One region of the Paenibacillus sp. cl6col genome, then DNA from elsewhere that is predicted to be linked to it. Evidence: riboswitches for the same ligand, from Rfam matches in the RefSeq annotation. Region 1 holds a riboswitch; each other region holds the start of a gene.
What was found. Region 1 has a riboswitch for cobalamin ahead of BLS15_RS01915 (ABC transporter substrate-binding protein). Riboswitches for the same ligand answer to the same signal wherever they lie in the genome.
Positions count from the first base shown of each region.

Region 2: it holds a riboswitch for cobalamin, as region 1 does, so the genes downstream of both, metE (5-methyltetrahydropteroyltriglutamate--homocysteine S-methyltransferase) here and BLS15_RS01915 (ABC transporter substrate-binding protein) in region 1, are expected to answer to the same signal.
Region 3: it holds a riboswitch for cobalamin, as region 1 does, so the genes downstream of both, BLS15_RS24680 (DUF4430 domain-containing protein) here and BLS15_RS01915 (ABC transporter substrate-binding protein) in region 1, are expected to answer to the same signal.

Region 1 covers NZ_FNAZ01000001.1:453,904-457,188, reverse strand. Annotated here, with positions in the region: gene BLS15_RS01920 (histidine phosphatase family protein) at 63-854, shown strand; cobalamin riboswitch at 1,051-1,263, shown strand; gene BLS15_RS01915 (ABC transporter substrate-binding protein) at 1,712-2,713, shown strand; gene BLS15_RS01910 (FecCD family ABC transporter permease) at 2,731-3,285, shown strand, end outside.
Region 2 covers NZ_FNAZ01000003.1:164,185-167,469, forward strand. Annotated here, with positions in the region: gene metE (5-methyltetrahydropteroyltriglutamate--homocysteine S-methyltransferase) at 1-1,763, opposite strand, end outside; cobalamin riboswitch at 2,085-2,276, opposite strand; gene BLS15_RS08725 (HesB/YadR/YfhF family protein) at 2,488-2,778, opposite strand; gene BLS15_RS08730 (heavy metal translocating P-type ATPase) at 2,969-3,285, opposite strand, start outside.
Region 3 covers NZ_FNAZ01000012.1:79,162-82,446, forward strand. Annotated here, with positions in the region: gene BLS15_RS24680 (DUF4430 domain-containing protein) at 1-1,540, opposite strand, end outside; cobalamin riboswitch at 1,699-1,892, opposite strand; gene rlmN (dual-specificity RNA methyltransferase RlmN) at 2,027-3,124, opposite strand.

The sequences.
Region 1 (3,285 bases):
CCGCTATTCATCGGAACCGGCGTCGTTCAGGAGCATCGAAAAACAACAGGAAACGATTATTAATGACAAGACATATGTTACGAAAAAAGAGTCAAGCAAGCGGCAAAATTGTGCGTTTCGCACTTGTTCGTCATGGCTTGACGCAAGAGAATACGGAACGGCGATATATTAGCTATTCGGATGTGCCGCTATTGCCGGATTCAACAGAAGAGCTCCGAGCGCTTCGCCGAACATTGGCGCATCCATCGCCGCTGCTATACACGAGCGATATGCGCCGCTGTCGCGACACGCTCGCCTATTTGCGTCCGCGTGACAGCATCCAAGCTGTGGAGGACACAAGGCTGCGAGAATATGACTTCGGTATGTGGGAAGGGTTAACCTACAATGACTTGAAGGAAGATCCACAGTATCGAAGATGGCTTGACGATTCATCAGCCATCCAGCCGCCGCGCGGGGAACCGTGGCAGACCTTCTGTACGCGAACGGCGCATGTATGGTGGGAAGTGCTGCGCAATGCGCGTGATTCCTTCATCAGCAGCGGTAATCACATGGAACGGCAAGAGAGCGCTATCCGTCGTCGACCGTACCATTCTTCGCCGCTGCCACGTGGACGTGTGCTGCGCAGCAAGACAAGCCGGATGCAGAGACAGTCATATGGAAGCGGGCCTACCCCGCGGCCGGATGTTGTCATCGTCACACACGGTGGCGTCGTTCGTCGCTTATACACGCTGGCTTTCCCAAGGAAGTCATTCTGGGAAGCCGCTGCGCCAATCGGTGGCGGTGTTATGATTACGGCGAAGCGATGTGCCCGCAAATGGAAGTTCTTGCGAGCAGAACGGCTTCCCAGCAGATGATGACGTTTGTGTGTCAAAGCAGGTTCATTGGATACGCGCAATGATGTAATCTATTGCAACGCAGGGGCTTTTCCCCTATAATCAATTATCGAGTTTAGCACTTGGATGACGAAATGTATTCCATATTGAATAATCGTGATACTTCAGGTCCTTGGGTATGTATGCGGTACGGATCCATACGCGTTGTTCGGTAAGAGACACCGTTGTATTGTATGGCCGATGCATATTCGAGGTTAATAGGGAAGCCGGTGTAAACCCGGCGCGGTCCCGCCACTGTGAATGGAGTGTTGCGCTCATGATGCCACTGTCGGATTCATTAGTGTGTGCTGTATGTACCGCTATGGATGGGAAGGCGAGCTGCAACGTATTCTCCTAAGTCAGGAAACCTGCCTGAAGATGGACGAGCTGTATCCTTCGCGGAGAGGATCACGTCATTGGCGTAATGCATCAGGCAACATGGCAGCGCAGCTGCTTGCTTCCTGCTTCTAGGTGTCTGTTGAATATTGCGATAGATGACTTTGTGTTCCCCCGGATCGAAGGATCGGGGGTTTTTGCTGTATTTGGAAATGATTTCACATCCCATCAAGCACTTCGTTTGTACAAGGTAAACTGCAGTTCAATGCAATTGCACAGCACGAATGTATATCACAAATTCAGTCACAGTAGGATTTACAGCTCAGGTATATGCAAGTGCTCATTGACAACTGATACCGAATGGGGATGTACATACATTCTTACGGCAAGTGCAGCTTGCAGTGCATTATCGTTCGCATGGCGAAGGATGGAACCGCTTTACACCTGCACGGGTAGTACATGGTTAGAGACTAGGAAGAATGACGCGAGGGAGAGATTCTGACATGAACAAATGGCTGAACAAATCGGTAGCGGCGCTATTGGCGCTTATGCTTACAGTAGGACTGGCGGCTTGCGGCAATAAAGATGCGGCTAAGCCTGCTGAGAATAATACTGCACAGCAAGAGTCCAATGGCAATGGGGCTACAGAACAACCGAAGCAGGATGATCTAAAAACGACGTATCCACTGACTGTTAAGGATGCGACTGGTGAGGAGTTCACATTCGACAAAGCGCCAGAACGTATTATATCCGTGTCCCCAGCTGAGACAGAGTCCTTGTTCGCGCTTGGATTGGATGCACAAATCGTTGGGGTGTCTGATTTTGACGACTATCCAGAGGCAGCGAAGTCCAAAGAGAAAATGGGCGGCATTACGAAGCCGAATGAAGAGGCAATCATTAAAGCTAAGCCGGACATCGTATTCACAGGTATCTCCATGAAGGAGCCCGTCGTGAAGAAGTTCCGTGAACTGGGCATTAAAATATTCAAGGTTGAGCCAAAAACGTACGATGATGTGATTAAGAACATTGAATTGTATGGTCAAATTACGGATCAGCAAGCTAAGGCGAAGACGATTGTTGACAACATGAAACAAGTGCGTGAAGATGTGAAGTCGGCCGTTCAAAGTGCGGAGAAGAAAAAGGTGTATATTGAATTCTCCCCAGGCTGGACAGTAGGCAGCGGCGAGTTCATGAACGAACTGATTGAAGTGGCAGGCGGCACGAACGTTGCGGCTGATTCAGCTGGCTGGATTCAAATTAACGAAGAGAATATTATTAAATCCAATCCGGATGTAATCATGTTCACGCAAGGTGTAGTGGACAAAGAGACGAACAAATCCTTGGAAGAAATTATTCGTGGACGCAGCGGTTGGAACAACATTAATGCAATTAAGAACAATCAAGTAATCGGTGTGGATCAGAACCTGATCAGCCGTCCGGGACCTCGTGTAGCTGAAGGATTGAAGGCAGTTGCGAAGGCGATTCATCCGGACTTGGTAAAATAATCATCGTGGAGAAATCGATGAATAAAATGGGTTGGTATGGAGGAGCGGGTATTGCGCTTCTCCTTTTGTCCGTTGTAGGATGCCTCGCTGTAGGCTCTGTACAAATGCCAATGGGGGAAATTGCTCAAATTCTGCTTCATCATATTCCAGGGCTGGATCAGTTCATACCGGTGACATGGGATGACGCTTCCGCGCAAATTATGATGAAGGTACGCTTCCCACGAGTTCTATTGGCAATGCTCGTAGGGGCGGCGCTTGGGGTCGCAGGTACTGCATTTCAAGGAGTGCTGCGCAACCCGTTGGCAGATCCGTATACATTAGGGGTATCTTCAGGGGCTTCTGTTGGAGCCGCATTCCTTATTTACTTCGGTTTGCAGTATTCGCTGTTCGGCGAATGGACGATTCCTGTCGTTGCATTCGCTACAGGGGTAGCGACCCTAATGTTCGTCATTAAGCTGGCCAGTGAGCAGGGGAAGATTCCAATCGAGACACTGATCTTATCTGGAGTCGTGATGCAAGCCTTTCTCGGCTCCATCGTCTCCTTTCTTGTAGCCATGACAAATCAGACGATC
Region 2 (3,285 bases), on a different contig from region 1:
TGGAATGCCGCCTGCTCGCGAGGAATGTCGTCACGTACGAACGACCAGTTCAAGATCGTAACCGGCCCCGTAAGCATCCCCTTAACCGGCTGAGACGTCAGGGACTGTGCAAATGCCGTTTCCTTCACCGTCATCGCCTCTGTGAACGCCACATCTCCGTACAGAACCGGTGGTTTTACACAGCGCGAACCATAGGATTGAACCCAGCCGAACTTCGTGAATGCGAACCCGTCCAGCTTCTCACCGAAGTATTCGACCATGTCCGTGCGTTCGAATTCACCATGTACCAGCACGTCAATGCCGATCTCTTCCTGAATGCGAATCCAGCGTGTCATTTCCTCTTCCAAATACGTTTCATACGTCTTCGCATCCCATTCTCCCTTGCGGAAGCGAAGGCGTGCGCGCCGGATATCCGCAGTTTGCGGCATACTGCCAATCGTTGTGGTCGGCAGCAGCGGCAGCGATGGCCAGCGCTTGCGCTGAAGCTCCTTGCGTTCCTCGAATGGAAGACGTTCAATTCCTTTTTCCTTCTCTGCACGAAGCAGTTCTTCCAACGCTTGAACGACTTGCGGACGCTGTCTTGACGGTTCTGTCCGCCATGCTTGAACACGAGCACCGCTCTCTGCTAATGCTGCACGCGTCTCTTCACTCGGGCTTGAGAAGTGACGAGCAAGTAGGGCAGTCTCCTCCAGCTTCTCATCCGCGAACGCCAATGCCTCGCGCACTGGTGCTGACAGCTCAGTTTCCCGCTCCGCCGTAAGTGGTACATGAAGCAGGCTGCATGATGGCTGAATAATCCAGCGTTCCTTCGGTACAATCTCTTCCACAGACTCGAGCCATGCTGCTGCTGCAGCCAAGTCCGTACGCCAAATATTGCGGCCATCAATAATGCCGACAGCAAGCTGCTTCTGCGCAGGGAATCCGAATTGACGAAGCGCTGCTTCATTTCTCCCTCTATCATGAACAAAGTCTAATCCGAGCGTATCCACTGGAAGCGACACGAACGCTTCGTAGTCGGACACCGCATCGAAGTAGGTCTGAACCCATAATGATAAGCTTGGTGCTGCCTTGCGTAATTCGGCATAGACTTCCTTCACAGCAGCCCAATGCTCGCTTGGCATTTCCAGCACGAATGCAGGTTCATCCAATTGCACAGCCTGCACACCTTCACCCTCCAACTCGCTAAGCAACTGTCCGTATACTCCTACGAATTGGCGAAGAACGTTCAGGCGCTCTTCCGGTTTAATCCCTTTAATAAAGCGGACATACGTATATGGCCCGATGATGACTGGCTTACCTTCAATGCCATGAATCTGCTTCGCTTGGCGATAGGCTTGCAGCGGGCGATTGACCGTAAGTTGCGGCGCCTTGCCTTCCCATTCCGGCACAATGTAGTGATAGTTCGTATTAAACCACTTCGTCATCTCGCAAGCTACCGCATCCTGTGTACCGCGAGCCAAGGCGAACAGCAAATCTGCGTTCACTTCTCCACCATCATATGCAAACCGTGACGGAATCAATCCGAATGTGGCCGTCATATCAAGCACATGATCATACCAGGAGTAATCATTTACTGGAATCAGGTCAATGCCAGCGTCCTGCATCGTCTTCAGCCGAACATCATTGATGCGCGCCAATTCTTCTTCCAGCTGCTGAACAGAACTGTTCCCAGCCCAATATTGCTCCAATGCCTTCTTCCATTCCCGGTCGTATCCGATCCGAGGGTAACCTGCTGTGCTTGTCTTGATTGAATGAACTGTCATCATACTGCCCCTCTCCATGAGTCATTTTGCCGTACGGGATATAATTGGACAATTTCTATCGCTTAACACGGAATTAAGATTGCAGTTGAGCGCTCTACCCCACCATATGTGACTTTATCACTCAGACTTCAGAAATTTCATTGCAAAACAATATGCAAAAAAGACATTCCTGTCCAACAACAGAAATGTCTCGTAAACGTCCATGAAGTCATAGTGGAATAGATCGATCCTTCCGTCTCATTAGCAGACTACCCTCATGCTAAGAGGAATCGAAAACCGATATCCATGCTTACGAACACTTCCCTATCTCCCGTAGGTACGAACAGTGTTGTCAAAACAGGCAGGTCTCCTGGCTTCAGCTTCATTGGCCTTTGCAGCCTTCCCGATCGATTACGACCAGTGGCTCTCTCGCAATACCTCAACTGTCACAGTGGCGGGACCGCGCCGGATTTCCAACCGGCTTCCCTATTAAGCTTCGACGTTACCCAAAGCACCTGTTTCCTCCTATTCAATTGCATTGAAAGTCGCAGTCACGCTTCCCCCAATTGAGAACGATTATATATCTAACCAGAACGAATGACAAGGATTTTTTCTCATCTCTACCCAAAATAAAAGAATACCGAGCTGTCACCTTATGTTCATTAAACTCCGCTTCACTAAGCTTCTATCCATATACAATAGGCGAGCCTCTCGGCTCGCCTATTGATGATTACGGTTTGATGCGCTAGATGACCATTCCTTCATGCAGAAAGACAATATCTTCACCTTTCTCATCTAGCGTCAATTCACGATTATCCAAGAACCATACATCATTTTGCTCCATAAAGAACGTAATGCCGTTCACAACTTCCGTCACTGCTGGATATTGCGGACTGTCTTTCATGATGCCGAATGAATAAGGTCCTGAAGCACTGAATCCGCTGTAGCGGACGAATATGCGTACTGAGTCTCCTGCTGTAAATCCCCAATCAGCCAAAAAACGCTCGACTGCCTTCGCTGTAACGCGTAATTGCATGTTCAGACCTCCTTAATCATACCTTTCATCCGATTTGATCATACCATGTGGCCGCCACTTTTGTTAACACCAAAGTTGACAGTTCGTCAATGATCCGCATCATCATTACCGCATAATACGTTCGGCGATATGATTATATGCTACCTTCTGTTTAGGAACATCACGATCTCTACCAAGGAATTGTGCCAGGTTACAGCTTGATGCGTTGAAGCCGCAGTGCATTCAGTACAACGGATACCGAGCTGAAGGCCATAGCCGCACCTGCAAGCCATGGGGCAAGCAATCCAATTGCTGCAATCGGGATGCCTATCGTATTGTATACGAGTGCCCAGAACAAGTTCTGCTTAATGTTGCGCATGGTACGGCGGCTCATCTCCATCGCATCCGCAATGCCGTTCAAGTCGCCACGCATTAAGGTTACGCCTGCCGTCTCCATTGCTACATCCGTACCTGTACCGATCGCGAACCCTATGTCCGCTGCTGCCAGAGCTGGCGCATCATTAATTC
Region 3 (3,285 bases), on a different contig from region 1:
CAAGCTTTGCTTTTTGACTATTAAGAAGTGAAACTGATTTTAGTTTCAGTCCAGTCGTTCCTGGCTTTACGAGCCAACTGTCAATCTGCGACGCTTGGAGCGTAAAGGTATCCCCCGCGAGCTGCACTTCGACCGTCGGATTTACGGCACCCTGTTGAATAGAAGAGACTGTAGAAATCATTGGTTGGCGACCATAGTAGAAGTAGAGATTATCGCCATCTTTTATCTCGTATGCGCCTGCCCCTACAGATGAAACATTCCCATTCACCTTGTATTTCCAACTATCGCTGCCGCCTAGCTTTCCTTCATTTTGTCCAGCAACAGAAGTTAGTCTTGCTTGATCCCCATTCCCCGAAGTGAGGTAGGGAATTGGTGGATTAACTTGATCCAGCGCTAACTTTAATACATCCAACGCAGTGTGCTTTTTAATGGTCGCATCCAAGGAAATTAGGTTAGGTTGATAAATGACATCTTCAATCCCCTTGACACTTACCTGCACATTAATCTGTGATTGATCCGGTGGAAGTTTCACTTCCGCGAGGCGACTCCATACCGATTTTCCATGCTTGATATCGAGCAATGCAACAAGAGCCTGCTCGGTGGACATCCGGTTTGTAGCGTTATCCGTTACTTTCCATTTAAATGATCCACTATTTTGTTGAAAACGTGCATATGCATCAATAACTGTGTTGCCGGAATTTTGCCACTTTGCTGACAAGACATCATCGCCTGCAGCAACCAATCCCGATACGGATGTAGATAAGCTATTGGAATTATCTCCGGATCCCCATGTACCAACGGAATCAAACCCTCCGTTGTCCAATTGGCGGTTTTTCAACAATTCCTTAGCTCGTTCAATTGCCGCATCTACCGCGCTCTGTCCTTGGTATTGACCAAGTGCAAGCAGCGCCATACCAGTAATGTCAGTATCACCCGAGCTTCCAGTAGCTGACAGTCCATAACCTCCGTCAGCATATTGTGCTTTAAGCAGATAATCGAGTGCTTTTTGCTTGGATGCGGCATTCCATGATCCCATATCCTGACCAAGCTTTTCACCGGCGCTTAAGGCAATCATTGCCCAAATGTGTTTATTGACTCCACCGATAGCACCCGTTGCTGGATCTTGCTGAGCTGCCAGCTCCGCCCACAGATTCCGGTTCGTTTCCCAAGCGTGAGCCGGATTCTTTCCTAACGCAAGTAAGCCATAAATATATCGAATATGATCGGTGCCTCCTGCATTTGGACGAAGTCTTGGCTCTTTTGTTTCCCATTTAGGTAATCTCCAAGTCCCATCATGCAAATCTTGACCCGCGCTCCACAGAGCAACAAGCTCCCACCATGAATCACTTACAGCATCTTGATTAGAAGCATCATTATAATAATCTTTATAGTATTGAACTGTATGTTCAATCATGTTATTTAGTTGTGTATTACCCTGCCCACTAGCCGCTCTTATGACTTGTGGCTGTACAAGAGATAACAACAACACGATACTTAGTAATGCAGACAAGCTCTTCTTCAACATTCTGTTCGTAATCATCTTCAATGTCTGATCTCCTTAATATGTCGATATGAAGGCAATAAAAAAACACCTTTCCATGTTAGAAAGATGTTAGGTAACCACTTCGGTGCAGCTAAATACACTAGTAATCTCCTACTAGCAGCACGAATAAACATCCCCCTCCCATCCTCGTGAGAAATATAGAGCACTTATATGGCAGGTCTCCTGGCTTCGCATCATCGCTCGACAATCTACCTTCCCGTTAACTCAGTTAACAGTGGATAAAAGCCTTGATTGTCAGCTCTGCGTTACAGTGGCGGGACCGCGTCGAACTCGCATCGACTTCCCTATTAAGCTGCGCATGCACAGCACCATATAAACTATTTCTATGTAATTTCGATAAGAATACGTGGTTTTATTGTAGCAAAATTTAGCATGACGGACAAAGAACTTTCTCATAGACAGCACGAAAAAAAGCGCCCTACCCATTGGTAGGTACGCCTTTTGTTGACTACAAAATGTTATTTAGCTCATAGCTGCCTGATCGGCACCAGCACCGCTTTCTTTCTTAATCTGCTTGCTGCGAAGCTGGCCACAAGCTGCATCAATGTCTGTACCATGCTCCAACCGTACACTGCAGCTAATGTCATTTTTCTTCATGACATCATAGAAGCCACGAATCGACTCCTGCTCGCTGCGCTGATACTGGCTGTGCTCATCAACAGGGTTGTACGGAATCAGGTTCACATTGACCTCGTCCTGCATCTTCCACTCTTGAATCAGCTGCACCAACTCAAGTGCGTGCTCCTGCTGATCGTTCACGTCCTTCAGCAAAATATACTCCAGCGTCACCCGTTGGTTTGTCGTGTTGATGAAGTACCGAATCGCTTCCATCACCTTTGCAATCGGAATGGCGCGGTTAATCTTCATAATGCGCGTGCGAAGCTCATCATTCGGCGCATGCAAGGACAGGGCCAAGTTCACCCGCAGATTAATATCTGCGAAGTCTTTAATCTTATTCGCCAATCCGCTCGTCGATACCGTAATTCGTCTCGCTCCAATTGCCAGACCTTTATGGTCGGTAACAACCCGCAAGAAGTCTACGATATTCTCAAAGTTATCGAATGGCTCTCCGATACCCATTACGACGATATGGCTGACCAGATCACCCTCACCCACTGCATCCAAATGGTGCTGAACCTTCATAATCTGCTCCACAATCTCGCCGCTCGACAAGTCGCGGCTCTTCGCCAGCAGTCCGCTCGCACAGAAGCTGCAGCCGATGTTGCAGCCAACCTGAGTCGTCACACATACCGACAGCCCGAATTTGTGTCTCATCAACACGGTCTCAATCAAGTTGCCATCCTGCAGCTTGAACAAGAACTTGATTGTGCCGTCAGCCGATTGCTGCTTCACATGCTCGTTAAGCGTATGAATAACGAAGTGTTCGGACAGCAGTGCTACGCTGGCTTCATTTACTTCTGTCATATCAGCGAAATCCTTGACCCGCTTGCGATATAGATAATCCCATATTTGGGATGCCCGTGACTTCTTATGTCCCCGCTCCTCTAACCAAGCGGCCAACTGATCCAATGTTAATCCATAGATGGATTGCTTATTCATCTAGTGCCCTCTTTTCAACACGTCAAGATTCTGTCTTACTTGCTTATAAGTGCTTTTAAAAATAGTTCAAAAAGGTCGCAGCGGACTTTTTGAACTTCCTCTATAATCTGATTATTATTGTCCCAGAACTTTTGAAATATAACAAGAGTCTTTCCCGTTAT